3 regions of the Streptomyces cyclosori genome follow, and region 3 is predicted to be linked to each of the others. Evidence: riboswitches for the same ligand, from Rfam matches in the RefSeq annotation. Region 3 holds a riboswitch; each other region holds the start of a gene.
The links. Region 3 has a riboswitch for thiamine pyrophosphate ahead of thiC (phosphomethylpyrimidine synthase ThiC). Riboswitches for the same ligand answer to the same signal wherever they lie in the genome.
Positions count from the first base shown of each region.

Region 1: it holds a riboswitch for thiamine pyrophosphate, as region 3 does, so the genes downstream of both, AB5J87_RS09875 (thiamine ABC transporter substrate binding subunit) here and thiC (phosphomethylpyrimidine synthase ThiC) in region 3, are expected to answer to the same signal.
Region 2: it holds a riboswitch for thiamine pyrophosphate, as region 3 does, so the genes downstream of both, thiO (glycine oxidase ThiO) here and thiC (phosphomethylpyrimidine synthase ThiC) in region 3, are expected to answer to the same signal.

Region 1 covers NZ_CP163520.1:2,257,063-2,260,329, reverse strand. Annotated here, with positions in the region: gene AB5J87_RS09885 (phosphatidate cytidylyltransferase) at 1-485, shown strand, start outside; gene rlmN (23S rRNA (adenine(2503)-C(2))-methyltransferase RlmN) at 589-1,695, shown strand; TPP riboswitch at 1,714-1,823, shown strand; gene AB5J87_RS09875 (thiamine ABC transporter substrate binding subunit) at 1,897-2,988, shown strand; gene AB5J87_RS09870 (ABC transporter permease) at 3,042-3,267, shown strand, end outside.
Region 2 covers NZ_CP163520.1:5,782,733-5,785,999, reverse strand. Annotated here, with positions in the region: gene AB5J87_RS25605 (Rv2175c family DNA-binding protein) at 30-395, opposite strand; gene AB5J87_RS25600 (NAD(P)/FAD-dependent oxidoreductase) at 439-1,659, opposite strand; TPP riboswitch at 1,723-1,836, shown strand; gene thiO (glycine oxidase ThiO) at 1,834-3,030, shown strand; gene thiS (sulfur carrier protein ThiS) at 3,027-3,242, shown strand; gene AB5J87_RS25585 (thiazole synthase) at 3,246-3,267, shown strand, end outside.
Region 3 covers NZ_CP163520.1:3,998,934-4,002,200, reverse strand. Annotated here, with positions in the region: gene AB5J87_RS17840 (YibE/F family protein) at 1-1,074, opposite strand, end outside; TPP riboswitch at 1,146-1,280, shown strand; gene thiC (phosphomethylpyrimidine synthase ThiC) at 1,273-3,051, shown strand; gene AB5J87_RS17830 (hypothetical protein) at 3,185-3,267, opposite strand, start outside.

The DNA of each region.
Region 1 (3,267 bases), 1.7 Mb from region 3:
TCACCGCCGGTGTCTTCGCCGCGTTCTACGTGCCGTTCCTGGCCACTTTCGTCGCGATGATGCTGACCGCCGACGACGGGCCGTGGCGGGTGTTCGTCTTCCTGCTGCTGACCGTGGTCAGCGACACCGGCGCGTACGCGATCGGCTGGCGCTTCGGCAAGACGAAGCTGGCGCCGCGCATCAGCCCCGGAAAGACCCGTGAGGGCCTGGTCGGCGCGGTGACGTTCGCGATGGCGGCGGGCGCGGTGTGCATGCAGTTCCTCATCGACGACGGCCAGTGGTGGCAGGGCCTGCTGCTCGGCCTCGCGGTCGCCGCCAGCGCCACGCTGGGTGACCTCGGCGAGTCGATGATCAAGCGGGACCTGGGCATCAAGGACATGGGCACGCTGCTGCCCGGCCACGGCGGGATCATGGACCGCCTGGACTCCCTGCTGCCGACGGCGCCGGTGGTCTGGCTGCTCCTGGTCGCCTTCGTCGGCAGTTGACGGATTCGCCCGCACGTCGCTGACCTGCTGTTTCCTCGGTCGGGGGCTCGTTGTCCACAGGACGGCGAGCCCCTTTCCGTATGTCTGAGACACTGGTGGGACCATGCCGAAGCCCGGAGAACTCACTTTCGTCGCCCCCCGCGGAGCCAAGAAGCCGCCGCGGCACCTCGCCGACCTCTCGCCCGCCGAGCGCAAGGAGGCCGTCGCCGCGATCGGCGAGAAGCCGTTCCGCGCCAAGCAGCTGTCGCAGCACTACTTCGCGCGGTACGCGCACGACCCCGCGCAGTGGACGGACATCCCCGCCGCCGCGCGCGCCCGGCTCCAGGAGGAGCTGCTGCCCGACCTGATGTCGGTCGTGCGGCACATCTCGTGCGACGACGACACCACCCGCAAGACGCTGTGGCGGCTGCACGACGGGACGCTGGTCGAGTCGGTCCTGATGCGCTACCCGGACCGGGTGACCATGTGCATCTCCTCGCAGGCCGGCTGCGGCATGAACTGCCCGTTCTGCGCCACCGGCCAGGCCGGCCTGGACCGCAATCTGTCGACCGCCGAGATCGTCCACCAGATCGTCGACGGCATGCGCGCCCTGCGCGACGGCGAGGTCCCCGGCGGCCCGGCCCGGCTCTCCAACATCGTCTTCATGGGCATGGGCGAGCCGCTCGCCAACTACAAGCGGGTCGTCGGCGCCATCCGCCGTCTCACCGACCCCGAGCCCGACGGCCTGGGCCTGTCTCAGCGCGGCATCACCGTCTCCACCGTCGGCCTGGTCCCGGCCATGCTCCGGTTCGCCGACGAGGGCTTCAAGTGCCGTCTCGCCGTCTCGCTGCACGCCCCGGACGACGAGCTGCGCGACACCCTCGTGCCGGTCAACACCCGCTGGAAGGTCCGCGAGGTCCTCGACGCGGCCTGGGAGTACGCGGAGAAGTCCGGCCGCCGCATCTCCATCGAGTACGCACTGATCCGTGACATCAACGACCAGGCGTGGCGCGGTGACCTGCTGGGCCGCCTCCTCAAGGGCAAGCGCGTCCACGTCAACCTGATCCCGCTGAACCCGACGCCGGGCTCGAAGTGGACGGCCTCGCGCCCCGAGGACGAGAAGGCGTTCGTCGAGGCGATCGCCGCCCACGGCGTGCCGGTGACCGTCCGCGACACCCGTGGCCAGGAGATCGACGGAGCGTGCGGGCAGCTCGCCGCGGCCGAGAGGTAGTCTGGGCGGGCAACTCGAAAATTCCGACAGGGGAGCGCCACAGCGCTGAGAGTGCGACACCGTCAGGTCGCAGACCCTCTGAACCTTGCCCAGGTCATTCTGGGTAGGAAGTTCGGTCACCACTCAAGCTGTTGCGCCCTGCCCGCCCCCCGGCGGGCAGGGCCGCGTCTCTTCCTGGTCACTCCAGGAGGAATCACCACCATGCGCAGTACGAAGAAGCTGGCGGCCACCGCGCTGGCCGCGGCCCTCGGGGTCAGCGCGCTCGCCGCGTGCGGCGGCAAGGACGACGCCAAGACCGACGGCGGCACCAAGTCCAAGACCGTCACCCTGGTCAGCCACGACTCGTTCGCCGCCTCCGACGCGGTGCTCAAGGAGTTCACCGCGCAGACCGGCTACACCGTCAAGGTCCTCAAGAGCGGTGACGCGGGCGCGGCGCTCAACCAGGAGATCCTCACCAAGGGCTCCCCGCGCGGCGACGTGTTCTTCGGCGTCGACAACACCCTCCTCTCGCGCGCCCTCGACAACGGGATCTTCACCCCGTACGAGGCGAAGGGGCTGGCCGGGGTGCCCGCCGACGTCCAGCTCGACCGGGCCGAGCACCGGGTGACGCCCATCGACACCGGCGACATCTGCGTCAACTACGACAAGAAGTACTTCGCGGACAAGAAGCTCAGCCCGCCGCAGTCCTTCGCCGACCTGATCAAGCCCGAGTACAAGGGCCTGCTGGTCACCGAGAACGCGGCGACCTCCTCGCCCGGCCTCGGCTTCCTGCTCGCCAGCGCCGCCCAGTACGGCGACGACGGCTGGCAGGACTACTGGAAGAAGCTCAAGGACAACGGCGTCAAGGTCGTCGACGGCTGGGAGCAGGCGTACAACCAGGAGTTCTCCGGCTCGGCCGGCGGCAGGAAGGCCAAGGGCGACCGCCCGCTGGTCGTCTCCTACGCCTCCAGCCCGCCCGTGGAGGTCCTCTACGCCAAGCCGCAGCCCACCGAGGCCCCCACCGGCGTCGCCACCGGCACCTGCTTCCGCCAGACCGAGTTCGCCGGACTGCTCAAGGGCGCCAAGAACCCCGACGGCGGCAAGGCCCTCCTCGACTTCCTGATCTCCAAGAAGTTCCAGGAGGACATGCCGCTCAACATGTTCGTCGACCCCGTCCTGAAGGACGCCAAGCTGCCCGAGCTGTTCACCAAGTTCGGCGCCACCGTCAGCCAGACGCACACCGTCGCCCCGGACAAGATCGCCAAGAACCGTGAGCAGTGGGTCAAGACGTGGTCCTCGCTCGTCCTGAAGTAGGACGCGCCGCCCGCCGGAGCAGGGCGCGCGCCCACGTGGTGCGGCTCGGCCTGATGGCCCTGCCGCTCGCGTTCTTCGCGCTCTTCTTCGCCTGGCCCGTCGCCGCGATCGTCGGCCGCGGGCTGCGGCCCGACGGCGGCTGGCAGCTGGGCCGGCTCGGTGAGGTGCTCACCGAGCCGGACCTCCAGCACGTCCTGTGGTTCACCACCTGGCAGGCGCTCGCCTCCACCGCGCTCACCCTCCTGATCGCCCTGCCCGGCGCCTATGTCTTCGCGCGCC
Region 2 (3,267 bases), 1.8 Mb from region 3:
CGGTCCGTGCCCCACTGTCGGCGATCAGGTCAGACGGCGAGCGCCTGAGCGCGGCGCTTCACCTCCGTGCCGCGATTCTCGCTCAGTGCCTGCGCGGGGGTGCCGGGCAGGGTCGGGTCGGGGGTGAAGAGCCACTCCAGCATTTCCTGGTCGGAGTAGCCGTCGTCCCGCAGCAGGGTGAGGGTGCCGGTGAGGCCCTTCACCACCTTGTCGCCGTCGATGAAGGCGGCGGGCACCTGCAGCGTCCGGTTCTCACCGCGGCGCACGGCGATCAGCTGGCCCTCCTTCACCAGCTGCCGCACGCGCGTCACCTCGACATCGAGCATTTCGGCGATGTCGGGGAGGTGGAGCCAGGCGGGGACGAGAGCATCGGTTTTTGCGTCAATCTCGGTCACGGGACAAGCGTGCCATCCCGGACTGACACTCGGTAGCCGGAGCTCAGCCGACCGCGGTCTTGAGGGGCACGGAGGGGTCGGCCGCGCGGACCGGATCCAGCCGCGCACCGGCCTCGATGAGCTTGCGGCCCTGCGCCAGATCGCGCGGCCGGCCGACCGCCAGCAGGGCGACCAGCACCCCCTCGCGCAGCCAGCACACCGTCCAGGCGGCGCCGGAGGGCTCGCCCCGCCACAGCAGCCGGTCGGCGCCGCCGTGGTGGCCGACGTACTGCACGAACCTGCCGAACTGCTCGGACCAGAAGTAGGGCACCGGGTCGTACGGGCGCACCGCCTCGCCGACGATGTCGGCGGCGACCGTGCGCGGCCCCTGGAGCGCGTTGTCCCAGTGGTGGATGAGCAGCCGCTCCCCGTACCTTCCCGAGGGGAAGGAGGCGCAGTCGCCGACCGCGTAGACGTCGGGGAGCGAGGTGCGCAGCCGGTCGTCGGCGGTGATGGCGCCCTCCGGGCCGCGCTCGATGCCGGCGCCCTCCAGCCAGTCGGTGGTGGGGCGGGCGCCGATGCCCACCACGACCGCGTCGGCGGGCAGCCGTCGGCCATCGGCGAGCACCACGGCGCCGGGCTCCAGGGCCGCCACGCGCGCGCGGGTGAGCAGTTCGGCGCCACTCTCCGCGTACCAGTGGGCCATCGGCGCGGTGACCTCGGCGGGCAGCGCCCCGGCCAGCGGCCGGTCCGCCGCCTCGACGACGGTGACCGCGCAGCCCGCCTCGCGCGCGGCGGTGGCGAACTCGGCGCCGATCCAGCCCGCCCCGACGACCACGACCCGGCGCTGGGCGCCCAGGACCGCGCGCAGCCGTCCGGCGTCGTCCAGGGTGCGCAGCAGATGGACGTCCGGCATCTCCGAGGCGCCGGGCAGGGTGATCGGTTCGGCGCCGGAGGCGATCACCAGGGTGTCGTAGCGGACCGGTCCGGCCTCGGTGTCGACCTCGTGCTCACGCGCGCGTACGCCCAGCGCGCTGCGGCCCAGCCGCAGCTCGACCCCGAGCCCCTCGAAGTCCACCTCGAAGGCCGAGCCCTCGGCCTTGCCGAGCAGCACCGCCTTGGAGAGCGGGGGCCGGTCGTACGGCTGGTGGGGCTCGGCGCCGATGAGGGTGATCCGGCCGGGGAAGCCCTGTTCGCGCAGGGCCACCGCGGTCTGCACCCCGGCCATGCCCGCGCCGACGACGACCACGTGCCGCTGTTCCGAATGCGTCTGCTTTTCGCTCACCCGATCACCATAAACATCTGACTGTTCGTCAGGAAACCGGTCACGCGTTAGCCTGGCGCACGTACAAGCACTCGCGGGAGCCCGGACGCACCGGGCTGAGAGGGAGGCTGCAGCGGCCTCCGACCGTACGAACCTGATCCGGGTCATGCCGGCGAAGGGAGGGGCTGGACGCCCATGCATTCATCCCAGGACGGGACACATCCCCCGGGGGCGGACGTACTGGTGGTGGGAGGCGGCATCATCGGCCTCGTCACGGCCTGGCGCGCCGCGCAGCGCGGTCTGCGCACCGCGCTCGCCGACCCCGAACCGGGCGGCGGGGCCGCCCAGGTGGCGGCCGGCATGCTCGCCGCCGTCACCGAACTGCACTACGGCGAGGAGACGCTGCTCGGCCTCAACCTGGCCTCCGCCCGGCGCTATCCGGACTTCGTGGCCGAGCTGGAGCAGGCGGCCGGAACGGCGACCGGCTACCGCGCCTGCGGCACCCTCGCGGTGGCCCTGGACGCCGACGACCGCGCCCACCTGCGCGAACTGCACGCCCTCCAGCAGCGCTCCGGCCTCGACTCGCAGTGGCTGACCGGCCGCGAGTGCCGTCGGCTGGAACCGATGCTGGCCCCCGGGGTGCGCGGCGGGCTCCGGGTCGACGGCGACCACCAGATCGACCCGCGCCGCCTGGCGAAGGCCCTGGTCACCGCCTGTGAGCGGGCCGGTGTGCGGTTCCACCGCCGCTGGGCCGAACGGCTCTCGGTGGTCCGCGGGCGGGCCACCGGCGCGGTGCTGGACGACGGCACCGCCCTCGCCGCCGGGCAGGTCGTGCTCGCGGGCGGCAGCCTCAGCGGCCGGCTCGCGGGCGTCCCGCCCGAGCTGCTGCCGCCGGTGCGGCCGGTCAAGGGCCAGGTGCTGCGGCTGACCGTGCCGCCCGCCTACGCCCCCTTCTTGTCCCGCACGGTGCGCGCGGTGGTCCGGGGCAGCCACGTCTACCTGGTGCCGCGCGCCAGCGGCGAACTCGTCGTCGGCGCGACCAGCGAGGAGCTGGGCTGGGACACCACCGTCACCGCGGGCGGGGTGTACGAGCTGCTGCGCGACGCGCACGAGCTGGTGCCCGGCATCACCGAGCTGCCGCTCACCGAGACCCGCGCCGGGCTGCGCCCCGCCTCCCCCGACAACGCGCCGCTGCTCGGCCCGACCGCGCTGCCCGGCCTCCATCTGGCCACCGGCCACTACCGCAACGGGGTGCTGCTCACACCGGTGACCGGCGACGTCCTGGCGCACGTCCTGGCCACCGGCGAACTGCCCGCCGAGGCCCGCCCCTTCACCCCCCGCCGCTTCACCTCCGCCCCGGCGGAGTCCGTACCGCAGGAGCTGCCCGTATGACCGCCTCCCCGACGACCGTCTCCGTGAACGGCGAGGCGCGCGACCTCGCCGCGGGCACCACCCTCGCCGCCCTCGTCGCCACCCTGACGCCCGCGCCCGCCGGGGTCGCCGCCGCCGTCAACGAGACGGTCGTGCCGCGCGGCGAGTGGGCCGCGACCACGCTCGGCCACGGCGACCGCGTCGAGGTCCTGACCGCCGTCCAGGGGGGCTGAACCATGGCCGACGACCTGTTCACCC
Region 3 (3,267 bases):
CACCACGGAGGCGATGTGGTCGCGGCCGATCCGGATGCCCGCCCGGTACAGCCCGCGCGGGCCCATCGTCGGGTTGGCCTCGTGGAGCTCCCACACCGCGGAGGTCTGGGTGACCGTCACGTCGTCGAGGACACCGAGCGAGCCGATGATGACGCCCGCCAGCAGCAGACCGGACATGTCGATGTTCGGGTAGAGGCCGTGGATCAGACCGGTGTTGTCGTCGGTGTTGCCGGTCAGCGAGGCCCAGCCGATGAAGAGCGATCCCAGCAGCCCGATCAGGACGAGCGAGACCAGGGTGCCCAGCACGGCGACCGAGGTGCGCGCCGAGAGCCCATGGCACATGTACAGCGCGATCAGCATGATCGCGCTCGCCCCGACCACCGCCACCAGCAGCGGATTCGAGCCCTGGAGGATCGCGGGCAGGATGAACAGCGTCAGTACGGCGAACGAGACGACGAGGGCGACCAGCGCCATCACCCCGCGCAGCCGCCCCACGACCACGACGGCGAGCGCGAAGATGCCCGCGAGCAGCGCCATCGGGACCCGGCGGTTCACATCCGTCACCGAGTACTGGAGATCGTGGGGGGCGTCGGGGGCGTACGCCACGATCACGCCCTGCCCCTTGTGGAGTTGGCGCGGGGCGCCGGGCTGCACGATCTCCGTGAAGGTGCGGCCCTTCTCGTCGCCGGTGGTGACCTCGATCGTCGCCTTGGAGCACGGACGCTGATCGGGCTCCTTGGCCGCCTGCCCCCCGGCGGCCGGGGCGCCGCCGTTCGCGGGAGCCTGGGCGGCGTTGACCGACTTGCAGTCCACCTTCTGGATGCCGGTGACTTTGGCCTGCTGGGTCTGGCGGTCGAAACCGACCCCGGTGCGCTGGTGCGCGGGGGTTCCGCCGGGCCACAGGACGGCCAGCCCCACCAGCACCGCCACCGAGAACGGGATCAGCACGGCGGCGATCACCTTGCGGAGATGCTTAGAGACGGGCGCTGCCGGGCCGTGGCTGTGGCTGTGCCCGTGAGGCTGTGCGTGCGGGTGTCCGTGGGCGTCTTTGTGGGGCTGCTCTGTTGACGTCACCGCCCGATCATCGCAACAACGAAGGGGCCCCTCTGTTCAGCGCGCTGGAGATGGCGCTAGCGTGGTGACACCTTTGCACACGCGGGAGCTCGGAGCACCGGGCTGAGAGGGCGCTGAAATCCGTACGAACGGTACGGAAGCGGCTGCGCCGACCGCCGAACCTGTTACCGGGTAATGCCGGCGTAGGGAGTAGGTCTCATGACCATTCAGGACGCACGCACGCCTGCCTCCAGCCAGAACGAGGCCGGGAAGTCCATCGGTTGGCACAAGGGATACGTCGAGGGCTCGCGCCCCGACCTCCGGGTGCCGGTCCGCCAGGTGCACCTCACCAACGGCAAGGACGTCACGCTGTACGACACGTCCGGGCCGTACACCGACCCGAACATCGAGACGGACGTCCGCCGCGGCCTCGCCCCGCTCCGCGAGAACTGGATCATCGCGCGTGGCGACACCGAGGAGTACGCCGGGCGCCCGGTGCGCCCCGAGGACGACGGCATCAAGCACACCTCGCCGCGCGGTGGCCTCAAGAACCTCGACGCGGTCTTCCCGGGCCGCCCGCGCCAGCCGCGCCGGGGCCGGGGCGGCCAGGCCGTCACCCAGCTCGCCTACGCCCGCCGGGGCGAGATCACCCCGGAGATGGAGTACGTCGCGATCCGGGAGAACGTGGCGCCCGAGGTCGTGCGCGAGGAGATCGCGGCCGGTCGCGCGGTGCTGCCCGCCAACGTCAACCACCCCGAGATCGAGCCGATGATCATCGGCAAGCGGTTCCTGGTGAAGGTCAACGCCAACATCGGCAACTCCGCCGTCACCTCCTCCATCGAGGAGGAGGTCGACAAGATGACCTGGGCCACCCGCTGGGGTGCCGACACGGTCATGGACCTCTCGACCGGCCGCAACATCCACACCACCCGCGAGTGGGTGCTGCGCAACTCCCCCGTCCCGATCGGGACCGTGCCGCTCTACCAGGCGCTGGAGAAGGTCGACGGCCGTGCCGAGGAGCTGACCTGGGACATCTACAAGGACACGGTCATCGAGCAGGCCGAGCAGGGCGTCGACTACATGACGGTCCACGCGGGCGTGCTCCTGCGGTACGTGCCGCTCACCGCCCGTCGCAAGACCGGCATCGTCTCGCGCGGCGGCTCGATCATGGCCGCCTGGTGCCTCGCGCACCACAAGGAGTCGTTCCTGTACGAGAACTTCGAGGAGCTGTGCGAGATCCTCGCGGCCTACGACGTCACGTACTCGCTGGGCGACGGTCTGCGGCCCGGCTCCATCGCGGACGCCAACGACGAGGCGCAGTTCGCCGAGCTGCGCACCCTCGGTGAGCTCAACAGCATCGCCAAGCGCCACAACGTGCAGACGATGATCGAGGGCCCGGGCCATGTCCCGATGCACAAGATCAAGGAGAACATCGACCTCCAGCAGGAGATCTGCGAGGAGGCCCCGTTCTACACGCTCGGCCCGCTCACCACGGACGTCGCCCCGGCGTACGACCACATCACCTCGGGCATCGGCGCGGCGATGATCGCCTGGTGGGGCACCGCGATGCTCTGCTACGTCACGCCCAAGGAGCACCTGGGCCTGCCCAACCGCGACGACGTGAAGACCGGTGTCATCACCTACAAGATCGCGGCGCACGCGGCCGACCTCGCCAAGGGGCACCCGGGTGCACAGGACTGGGACGACGCGCTCTCGGACGCCCGCTTCGAGTTCCGCTGGGAGGACCAGTTCAACCTGGCGCTCGACCCGGACACCGCCCGGGAGTTCCACGACGAGACGCTGCCCGCCGAGCCGGCGAAGACCGCGCACTTCTGCTCCATGTGCGGTCCCAAGTTCTGCTCGATGAAGATCTCGCAGGACATCCGGCGGGAACACGGTGGCGATCTGGCGGCCGGTGACATCGAGGCCGGAATGGCGGAGAAGTCCGCGGAGTTCGCCGCCGCGGGCAACCGGGTCTATCTGCCGATCGCCGAGTGATACATCGCCGAGTGGCGAACGCGTACGCATGTTTCACGTGAAACACCGGCCCGTGTTTCACGTGAAACAGGCACACCTGGTTTCACGTGAAACATAGGGTCCGCACAGAATCCGCTTCCGGGCCCGACACCGGTTACTCCGGCTGGTGTTCGGGGCCGCCGAAGTCGGGGCTGGTGAAGTCCGGACTGGTGAAGCTGGGCCGGGTGCCCGGGGTCG